One region of the Paenibacillus sp. JT22N15 genome, then DNA from elsewhere that is predicted to be linked to it. Evidence: riboswitches for the same ligand, from Rfam matches in the RefSeq annotation. Region 1 holds a riboswitch; each other region holds the start of a gene.
The links. Region 1 has a riboswitch for cobalamin ahead of AC50X8_RS03105 (energy-coupling factor ABC transporter permease). Riboswitches for the same ligand answer to the same signal wherever they lie in the genome.
Positions count from the first base shown of each region.

Region 2: another riboswitch for cobalamin. It lies ahead of cobJ (precorrin-3B C(17)-methyltransferase); the one in region 1 lies ahead of AC50X8_RS03105 (energy-coupling factor ABC transporter permease).
Region 3: another riboswitch for cobalamin. It lies ahead of AC50X8_RS17630 (ABC transporter substrate-binding protein); the one in region 1 lies ahead of AC50X8_RS03105 (energy-coupling factor ABC transporter permease).

Region 1 is NZ_JBXENV010000001.1:701,650-704,909, reverse strand. Features, by position in the region: gene AC50X8_RS03110 (DUF445 domain-containing protein) at 1-946, shown strand, start outside; cobalamin riboswitch at 1,043-1,247, shown strand; gene AC50X8_RS03105 (energy-coupling factor ABC transporter permease) at 1,415-2,188, shown strand; gene AC50X8_RS03100 (energy-coupling factor ABC transporter substrate-binding protein) at 2,188-2,472, shown strand; gene cbiQ (cobalt ECF transporter T component CbiQ) at 2,469-3,260, shown strand, end outside.
Region 2 is NZ_JBXENV010000030.1:12,753-16,012, reverse strand. Features, by position in the region: gene cobJ (precorrin-3B C(17)-methyltransferase) at 1-1,288, opposite strand, end outside; cobalamin riboswitch at 1,454-1,603, opposite strand; gene AC50X8_RS32120 (hypothetical protein) at 1,740-2,009, opposite strand; gene AC50X8_RS32115 (DUF6376 family protein) at 2,034-2,465, opposite strand; gene AC50X8_RS32110 (hypothetical protein) at 2,725-3,048, opposite strand; gene AC50X8_RS32105 (MMPL family transporter) at 3,234-3,260, opposite strand, start outside.
Region 3 is NZ_JBXENV010000008.1:224,948-228,207, forward strand. Features, by position in the region: gene AC50X8_RS17625 (NADH-dependent flavin oxidoreductase) at 1-929, opposite strand, end outside; cobalamin riboswitch at 1,059-1,256, shown strand; gene AC50X8_RS17630 (ABC transporter substrate-binding protein) at 1,424-3,052, shown strand; gene nikB (nickel ABC transporter permease) at 3,054-3,260, shown strand, end outside.

The DNA.
Region 1 (3,260 bases):
CAAGCTGTCGGGCTTTCAACTGTTCGCTGGGGCGGCATCGGCGGCGACTCGGCTGATTGGCAAGCGCAAGTTCAGGCTGGCAGCGGTTGATTTTGCCCAGTCGGCAGTGGAGCGCTTGCCTTTGGAGCGGGTTAGCAGTGTGCTGCATGGATTTTTGGCTGATTATGTGAAAAAGCAGGATTTTACGCCAATCGTGCGCAAGCTGGCGGATCGTTTCGTCCATGAGCGTTGGGATGAACGGGCGCTGGATTACGGCCTGGAGCATGTAGGCCATTGGATTCGCAAGCGTGAAACCGAGGAAATGCTCGGCAAGCTCGCCTTCAAAAAGCTGGAGGAGCTTAAGGTAGGCGGCTTCATGGGGTTTGCACTGCAAGCTTTCGTCGGCTTTATGAACGAGGAGAAGCTCGGCGGTTTGATCCAGAACATGCTGCTCTCTACGATGCAGGAGCTTTCCCATCCTGGAAGCCCGCATCGGCAGAAGCTGCTGCTTGAGGTGAGAGCCCAGGCGGAGAAGCTTGCCGATAACGAAGAGCTGATGCTCAAGCTGAAGCAGCTCATTGAACAGGGGGTGGACAGCGTTGAAACGGAGCGCTTCATCCATTTGCGTCTGGAGGAGCTGAGACAGCTCGTGCTGGACAAGCTGGAGGAGCAGCATCGCAGCGGAGGGCGCGCCATTGTGCAGGGATACCGTTTTGCAACGGATTATTTGAATGGCAAGCAGGAAATGCTCGCCAATTGGGAAGATGGCATTCGCGGCTATCTCGTTCGACTTATTGAAAATAATCACTATCGCATCGGTGCGCTCGTTCGGGATAATCTCGACCGGATGGATGACAAGGCGCTCGTCTCCATGCTGGAGGAAAAGGTCGGCAACGATTTGCAGTGGATTCGCGTCAACGGCGCATTATGCGGTTTTGTCGTAGGCGTTATTTTGTCCTTCTTCTAACAGGAAGGTAGCCATTTACATTTATAGGGGACAGCCTGAATTTTTTGTGATAAGATCAAACTACAAAATGACCAATGAATACAAGGATTTTGAAAAATGATTGACATGGAACGAGGTGCCTTTGCGCACGTCAAAGGGTAACAGGGAATCGGGTGTAAATCCCGAGCGGTCCCGCCACTGTAATCGGGGAGTTTTCCTTCACCAGCAGGAGTCACTTGGCCTAAGCTTTAGGGCAGCCAGGGAAGACGAAGGAAAATAATGATCCGCTAGCCAGGAGACCTACCTCGTTCCAGCACCACAGTGCCTTCGCGGAAAGGATAGGTGTACGAATGAAAGCGATTGCTACCAGTCTGTTTGCTGGCGCAACCGTCTATTTCTGCGTACACATGGCCGTTTTCCCAGCGAAGGGAAGGCGGTCAATTTTTGTTGTCTTCAGGCATGAACACATTGGGGAGGGTATTGAAACGAATGGTCAAGTTAAAAAGCAAGACAGCAGTTAGCACCGCTTTGCTGGTTATTGGCTTCACGCTTTTTTTACTGGTGAATGAGCCGCAATCCGCATATGCGATGCACATTATGGAAGGGTTTTTGCCTGTGGGGTGGGCGATTTTTTGGTGGGTGGCCTTTATTCCTTTTTTCATCCTGGGTGTACGCGCCATTCGGAAAATTACAAAGGAAGCACCAGAGCTTAAGCTGATGCTGGGCTTGGCGGCAGCTTTCACCTTCGTGCTGTCCGCGCTTAAGATTCCTTCCGTTACAGGCAGCAGCTCGCACCCGACGGGAACGGGGCTTGGAACGGTTATGTTCGGGCCGCTGCCCATGAGCGTATTAGGTTCTATGGTATTGCTGTTTCAAGCGGTGCTGCTTGCACATGGCGGGCTGACGACGCTTGGGGCGAATGCTTTTTCAATGGCGGTTGCAGGTCCCGCTGCTGGCTATGCCGTCTATCGGCTGCTGATGCGTTCAGGCAGCAAGCAAGGCGTGGCGATTTTTTCTGCTGCCGCTGTTGCCGATCTGGCCACTTATATCGTTACTTCGATTCAACTGGCTGTTGCTTTTCCGGCTGTTGAGGGAGGCATTCTCGCATCCTTTATGAAATTTGGCGGTATTTTTGCGATTACCCAGGTTCCGCTTGCTATTAGCGAAGGCTTGCTGACGGTATTGATCTGGAACTGGCTGCAATCTTTTAATACGGACGAGCTGTCTATTTTGAAGCGGAGAATGAAAGGGGACCGCGTGTAATGAGCCGCAGTGCCAAAAATATTTGGATTTTAGCCATTGTTGTTTTGCTTGCCGTTGCGCCTTTAATATTCATTAACGCCGAGTTTGGCGGCGCGGATGGCGCGGCGGAGGAAATGATCCAGACGATTGCGCCCCATTATGAGCCTTGGGCGTCTCCGCTCACTGAGGTGCCGGGAGAAACGGAAAGCATGCTGTTCGCGCTGCAAGCTGCGATTGGCGCTGGCGTAATCGGCTATGTGATTGGCCTTTTTAAAGGGAAGTCGGGGAAATCAAAGCAGCAATGATGAAATGGATTGATACGATTTCTTATTCCAATAAGCTGCGGGATTTACCCGCCATTTGGAAATGCGGGCTTGCAGCCCTTCTGCTGCTGCTTGCCTATATCGCTCATCCGCTCGTACAGCTTGTCATTTTCGGATGGCTTGCACTGTGGACGGTCGGCTATGCGAAAGTGCCCGCTAAGCTTTATGCGGCGCTGCTTTTCTCCTCTTGCCTGCTGTTCATTCTCAGCTTGCCCGCGCTGCTCATTGAATTCAGCAATAGCAGCAGCGAAGCGGGAAGCTTGGCGGCAGCGAAAGCAGGCTGGATGCTCGTTTCATGGGAGCCGCTTAGCCTGTATGTGCCAGAGGCATCGTTAGGGCTGGCCGGACATATTTTTACGCGTATTCTTGCTTGCCTGGCATGTATGTTTTTTATCACCTTGACGACCCCCTTCCCGGATCTGCTGCAAGTGCTGAAGCGGTTGAAAATGCCGCAAATTGTACTGGAGCTCATGATTATTATGTATCGCTTCATCTTTCTGCTGCTGGATACGGCGGGGGCTATGCTGGTCGCGCAGCGTGCACGCGGCGGTCAACACGGTTTTAAAGGCAAATTGCAGGGTACGGCGGCGATTGCTGTGCGGCTCTTCGTCAAAACGATGCATCGATACAAGGGGCTCTCGAATGGGCTTATGGCAAGAGGATTTACGAATGAAATCCGTCTTGCGCCTAGTGTAAAGCGGACGGTTCGCCTCCGATATTGGGCGGAAGCGGGGCTCGGCTTAACGATTTTGCTGGCAGCAGAGCTATGG
Region 2 (3,260 bases), on a different contig from region 1:
TCTCGCCAACAGCCTGCGCCAATGCTACGAGCTGCTGGGGCGTGAAGTTTTTTGTCGCGACACCTGGGCTTACGGCAAACTCAAGTACCGATTGCTGCGCAAACACAGGCATAGGGCTCGATACTGCGCCAAACGCCGCACTAGGCTCGATCCCCTTGCTGCGATCATTCAGGAGAACCGCTTCCATCGCCAAATGCAGAGGCGATACTGCAGGTGCCGGGGCAGCCTCTGCCCTCATTGAAACGGCTGTATTTATTGGGGCTGGGGTCGGCTTCACGGGCGCAACCGGGGGGGCTACTGCAACCGCCATTCCGCCGCCCTGTCCATTATCATTTCTCGGTTCATCTGGCGCAACCGCCTGCGGCTCCTCCCGCTCGAGCAGCTGGTCCGTCGCGTCATATTCATCCGCACGATAGCCCCCGTCCGCTGGAAGCTCAGGCATTCCTGCCGTATGAAGCGCCCACGGCTCATTCTTCTCTTGCAGACGCTGGTGGGGCTTCAAAGGCTGCGCGCCTTCGCCAAGCGTATATTTGCGCTGATAGCCGCGCGGCGTAATCATTAGCCCGTCATAATTGACGGTCGTCGAGTTGCCGATGACGACTGTTGTCAGCATGCCGATATCATGGTCAAGCATACGGGCAAGCGTCGTCACGACAATGTCTTCACGGTCGCGGTACGCGCTTTTCACAATGCCTACCGGCGTATCTGGCGAGCGGTATTTGAGCAAAATCCGCTGAGTCTCCACGATTTGCCGCGTTCTTCTGCCGCTGCGCGGGTTATAAAGCGCAATGACGAAATCCGCTTGTCCGGCCGCTTCTACCCTGCGCGCAATCAGCTCCCAAGGCGTCAAATGATCGCTCAGGCTGATCGTGCAAGCATCATGCATTATCGGCGCGCCAAGCAGGGATGCTGTCGAGTTAATGGCAGAAATGCCGGGAATCACTTCAACCTCTACCCCGCCATTACGCTTCCAGCCTTTCTCAATCAGCACCTCATACACGAGTCCTGCCATGCCGTATACGCCCGCATCGCCGCTTGATATAACGGCTACCTTCTTGCCGTTCTCCGCTTGGCGCACCGCTTCCTGCGCCCGGCTGACCTCCTCTGTCATCCCCGTACGCACAATCGCCTGATCGCTGATTAGCTCCCGAATCAAGTCGACATACGTGTTGTAGCCGATGACAATATCGCTCTCCTGAATCGCTTCACGGGCGCGTTTCGTAATATGCTCGAAGCTCCCTGGGCCGAATCCGATAATTAACAGCTTGCCGACGCCTGCTTCACTCATTGATGCCCAACTCCTTCTATGTAGCAATTTACAATTTCTATCCAACAAAAAAAGCACCTCTAACGATATGTGTTAGAAATGCTTGAAAAGACCAATGTCCTTGTTAAACGCAGACAGCGAAGGGCCATCCAATCTCTAACACCTTCCTAATATCCACGTAGGTTTACAGTGTCGTTGAAATAAGCAGGTCTCCTGGCTTTGAAGCGTTAGGACGCTTCATACAGTGGCGGGTCCGCGCCGGTCTCTCACCGACTTCCCTATTAAGTCAACTTGGGCGCTTTGGCGCCTGCTGACACTTATTCCCTTCCTATTAAATTGTAATCTTAATGATAACATTAGATTGTATGATCGACAAGTGCGTTTATGCCATCAGCCTTGGCGCAAATAGAGCCGGCGCAAGCACGGACAGCATGTCCAGGCTGACACCAGCTCTATTTTTTACCGGAGCTATTTATTTCTTCTCAAGCGTTTCCCAAGCTGCATTCACGAGGGAATCAAACAGTTCATCGTCCTCTTCCAGCTCATCCTCAACCGCCAAAAGATCTTCTTCCTTGCCCGATTCATTCAGAAAAAACAAACCGTAGCCCCACTCTGTCGCCTTGCGGCTATGAAGGGTAATTTCGTATTGGTTCGTCTGGCCCTCTACTTCAAAATGAACCTTGCCTACGAAACCGGATTCCTTGGAGTTCGTCATGCTAGCATGCAAAATATTTACTTTCATCTTCCACTCTTCCTCTCTTTACCGTTACGATACCAGCTGCTGAAGTTGATTCACTTGATTTAACAGCTCGTTGATTTTGTTAATCGTATTTGGAATTTCCGTTGCGTCAATCAATGCTTTGCCGTCTTCGATCTGCTTCAGCACCGCATCAATGCTTTCCTGCAGCTTCAAATTATAATCGACCACGGACTGATGGACGTCCTTGGCAAAATCCGGCGCGTGCAGCTCGCCAAACTGCTTGATGGACTCCTGCACAGCTACCAGCTGTTCTTTATAATCAGCGCGTGCACTCGCATCATTTACGGCTTGCTCCGCAAGCTGCGTCGCCTGCTCGCTGAAATTTGTCAGCGTCTGCATGTACGTTGCTGCTCCCGTCACATATTCGGCCGAGTTTGATACGGAATTGACCGTCTGCTTGGCTTCCTCAAATAACGAGCATCCTCCTAATAATAACATTCCAATGATTAAAAGTATGCTTTTTCCTGAACGAATGGCCATGTTTAATCTCTTCCTTTCCGCCTGTCTTACACAGAGCATTACTTATACGGCAGATGCGTCCAAACGGTTGCATTTCGTCTTATCATTAAGCTTGTCCATCATTTAATAGAAAAATAAAACATGAGGCCGCAGATAGCTAAAATGCACGCTGGCTATTGTTCGCGTCTGCGGCATAACGATGCAGCCCTATCATTAAGCTGCGCCACTCCTTTGGCAGCTAACGCTTCGACTTGAAAGCATGCTGGCGCCATATGACGACGATAATGAGAAATAAAGCAATGACACCTGTAAGCAGCCACCCGGCCTGCTCATCGGTCAACTGATCCCCGGGAGCGGTTGCAGCCGGATCTGGAGCCTCATGACCCGCATGTTCATTACAGGGGGAGTCGGTTGGCGATGAGGCGGCAGCATTCGTCTGCTGCTCATTATTTGCAGGAGTACAGACATCTGCTGCGGACACGGATAGCGATGCGGAACTCCAGAGGCTTATTCCAATAAACAGGACTACGATAAATATTAGACGAAGGAACCTCTTTCTCATTTTGGCGAACCTCCTTTGCGCTTTTCGTTTCCCCTCATTTTATTCCTGTGCGCCCAGAACGGAAGCTTGGCCTATGGAATTTTCACACCTGTACATATATTAGCAGCAAAATAAAAAGCGCCTTTCCCTCCTGGTCATGCCGACCAGACAGAAAGGCGCTTTGCTGCTGCAAATAATAATGCGATTTAAACGATTTGCCTATGCTTGCCAGA
Region 3 (3,260 bases), on a different contig from region 1:
GAGTTTTTCGCCTCAAGCGCTTCTTCTGCGGTTGTGATGCTGCCGACACCGATGAACGGAATGTGCTCGCTGTATTTTTCGACGAACCATGCCATGCGGCTTTGCGAATCCTGCTCGCCTCTGCGCGGCTTCGACCAGAAATCTTGAAGCGACACATGCAAATAATCCAGCTTCATCTCGATTAGAGCGTTAACCAGATGGTACGAATGCTCCATCGTTAATCCTTCTTCTTCCGGCTCCTCCGGCGAGAAGCGATAGCCTACAAGAAACGGCTGCGGCGCCATAGCGGCTGCCTTCTTAACAGCTTCAACGACGTAGAGCGGGAACGCCATACGTTTATGAACAGAGCCGCCCCAGTCGTCGGTACGCACATTGGAAGCCGGGGAGTAAAATTGCTGCAGCAGGTAGCCGTTGGCACCGTGAATTTCAACGCCGTCAAAACCAGCCTCAATCGCGCGGCGTGTCGCTTCGCCAAAGTCGGCGATAATCGACTTGATTTCCTCCTCGTTCAGCTCGCGTGGCACAATTCCGCCCTCCTGCTGGGCAATGCTGCTGGCACTCACCAAATCATCATTTGGCACTAGGCCAGGGAAGCATGATCTTCCGCCATGGAAAATTTGCAAAATCGCTTTCGCACCTTGGCTTTTAATAGCATCGGCCAGACGCTTGAGGCTTGGAATCATTGCGTCCGTATCCGCGCCAAATTCGCCGGGGAAGCCTTTGCCGTTGCGGCTCACGTAGACGCACGCTGTAACGACGATGCCGGGCCCAGCACTGCGGCGGCTGTAGTAGGCAAGCTCTTCATCAGGCACTGTGCCGTCCGGATTGGACGAGCAGGTTGTCATGGGCGCCATGACAATTCGATTATGTACAGACATGCCGCTCGCGAAAGTGAATGGTTCAAATAAAGGCTGAAATTGTGGTTTCATCAGTAGTTCCCTCCAGTTACGAAATGCTATGTGCTTTATTTTATATCAGATAATTACGAAAGGAAAGTGGAGTGGAAAGGTTGCTTAAATGAAAGGGCTGGTATATAATCAACCAGATTTGCAAACAACTGAAAAATTGTGGGAATAAGGTGCAACAGCTGCGGCTGGAGCTTAAAAGGGAAGTTCGGTGCAAAACCGACGCGGTCCCGCCACTGTTACGGATTAGCTGAAGCTACAAGGCCACTGATCTCGCTTAGCGGGATTGGGAAGGCAGCTTCCAGTACAATTTCCGGTAGCCAGGAGACCTGCCTGTTCTGACAACACTGCTGTAACCTACGGAGGATAGGGAAGTGTTAGCGCGCATGCTTATTTGCTATGATGGAAAATAACAATAACAGGCAGCTCTATCTTTCCTATGACTGGAGGTAGAGCTGTCTTTTTTTGCGGATTTTTGCAGGAAGATGATTTTGCTAGAGGGAGAGGAAATAGAGAAGATGAAACGTACACAAATGGCAAAAAACAAAAAAACAATAGGTGTTTTATTTAGCCTATGCTTGCTGCTGGCTCTAATGGGGTGCAGTGGCGTTAACGGTTCCAATGAATCAGGCAGCAATAATGAGCTGTCGCAGCAGTCTGCTGCTCCGTCCGCCTCTACAGCAGCTGCTTCTGAAGAAATCGTGCTGGCTGCGCCGCGGGATTTAGCACCGGGACCGCAGGATGCTTATTACACGAGCACCATTCTGTATGTATGGGAGCCGTTGATTTCCGCTTCCGAGGATGGAAAGCCTGCTCCAAAGCTGGCGGAAGCGTGGGAAATGTCTGCTGATGCCAAGGAATGGACCTTCATGCTGCGCAAAGGCGTCACCTTCCATGATGGCGCGCCATTCAACGCGGACGCGGTACTTGCAAATTTTGCCCGTTACAAGCAAGTGAGCCCGAAAAGCTCGCCATTCTATACGCTCGACATCAACAATTCATACCCAAGCCTTCAGGAAGTCGTGAAGGTTGATGATAGCACGATTAAGCTTGTTTTCGACAATCCGCAGCCGACGCTGCTGTATTCGATGATCAACTTTTCAAGCCCGATGTACAGCCCGAATAATTTTGACGAAAGTGGCGACTTTAACGGCCTGCCGCAAGGGACAGGCCCTTTCAAGCTTGTGCAGCATGAGAAGGATCAATTTTCACTGCTAGAGGCTTACGACGGTTATTATGGCGAAAAAGCAAAAGCCCAAAAAATCCGCGTCCGCGTCATACCGGACCCTGATACAAGGCTTGCTGCCTTGAAATCTGGCGAGATTTTGGGCGTCATGGATTTGGGCGCTATTCCTCCTGCCCTTGCCGAGGAGCTGCTGAAGGATGAACGCTTTGCTGTATCGACGGCAAAATCGACGATTTCCCATTACCTGCATCCGAACGGTGCCAAAGCGCCATTCAATGATGTGAAAATGCGTCAGGCGCTGAGCCTGATGATTGACCGCGAGCAGCTGGTGAAGGAGCTGTATTTGGGCTATCCGACCGCTACGGCGAACATTTTGAATGCGACATCGCCGTTTTATAAGGACATTCCTGTCGTCCATGATTCAGAAAAGGCAATCGCCCTGGCGCATGAGGTGCTTGGGGACAGCAGGCAGGCGGTTACGCTAATTGTGCCTACCTATGGACTCGATCGTTATCCGTATAAAGCGCAAGCCGAGCTGCTTCAGGCTGTGCTTCAAGAGCTGCAGCTGGACGTGACGATTCAAATATTGGATGGTGCGGCATACAAGGAAGCACAGGCACAAGGAAACTTCGATCTGGCACTGGCCATTCAGGGGCTGCCGAATGGCGATCCTTATTCGATTTTGAACAATTATATGGCGAGCGAAGGCTCAAGCAATATCAGTTATACGCTCGGTTACAGCAATGCCCGTGTGGATGAGCTGTTAAAGCAGGTGAAGACGACGCTGGATATGGATGACCGCGCTGCGATTTATAACGAGCTGCAGGATATTGCAGCCGAGGAATTGCCGACGATTCCGCTGTTTAATGATGCGAGCTTAATTGCGTACAGCAAAGAAATTACCGGATACGGTGCACTTGTGTATGGTACAACGCTGCCGCAGCTGGAGCGGGTGCAATAAGATGGCCTATTTCATTCGGAGGTTGGCGGCGGCGGTTCCCGTCCTGATTGGCATTACGTTTATAGCCTTTGCCTTAAGCGTCGCTTCTCCGGGTGACCCGGCTGTCGAGCTGCTCAGCATGAACGGCTTCAGCCAGCCGACCGAAGAGCAAATTGCTTTGAAAAGAGAAGAGATGGGGCTGAATAATCCGCTGCTCATTCAGTATGGC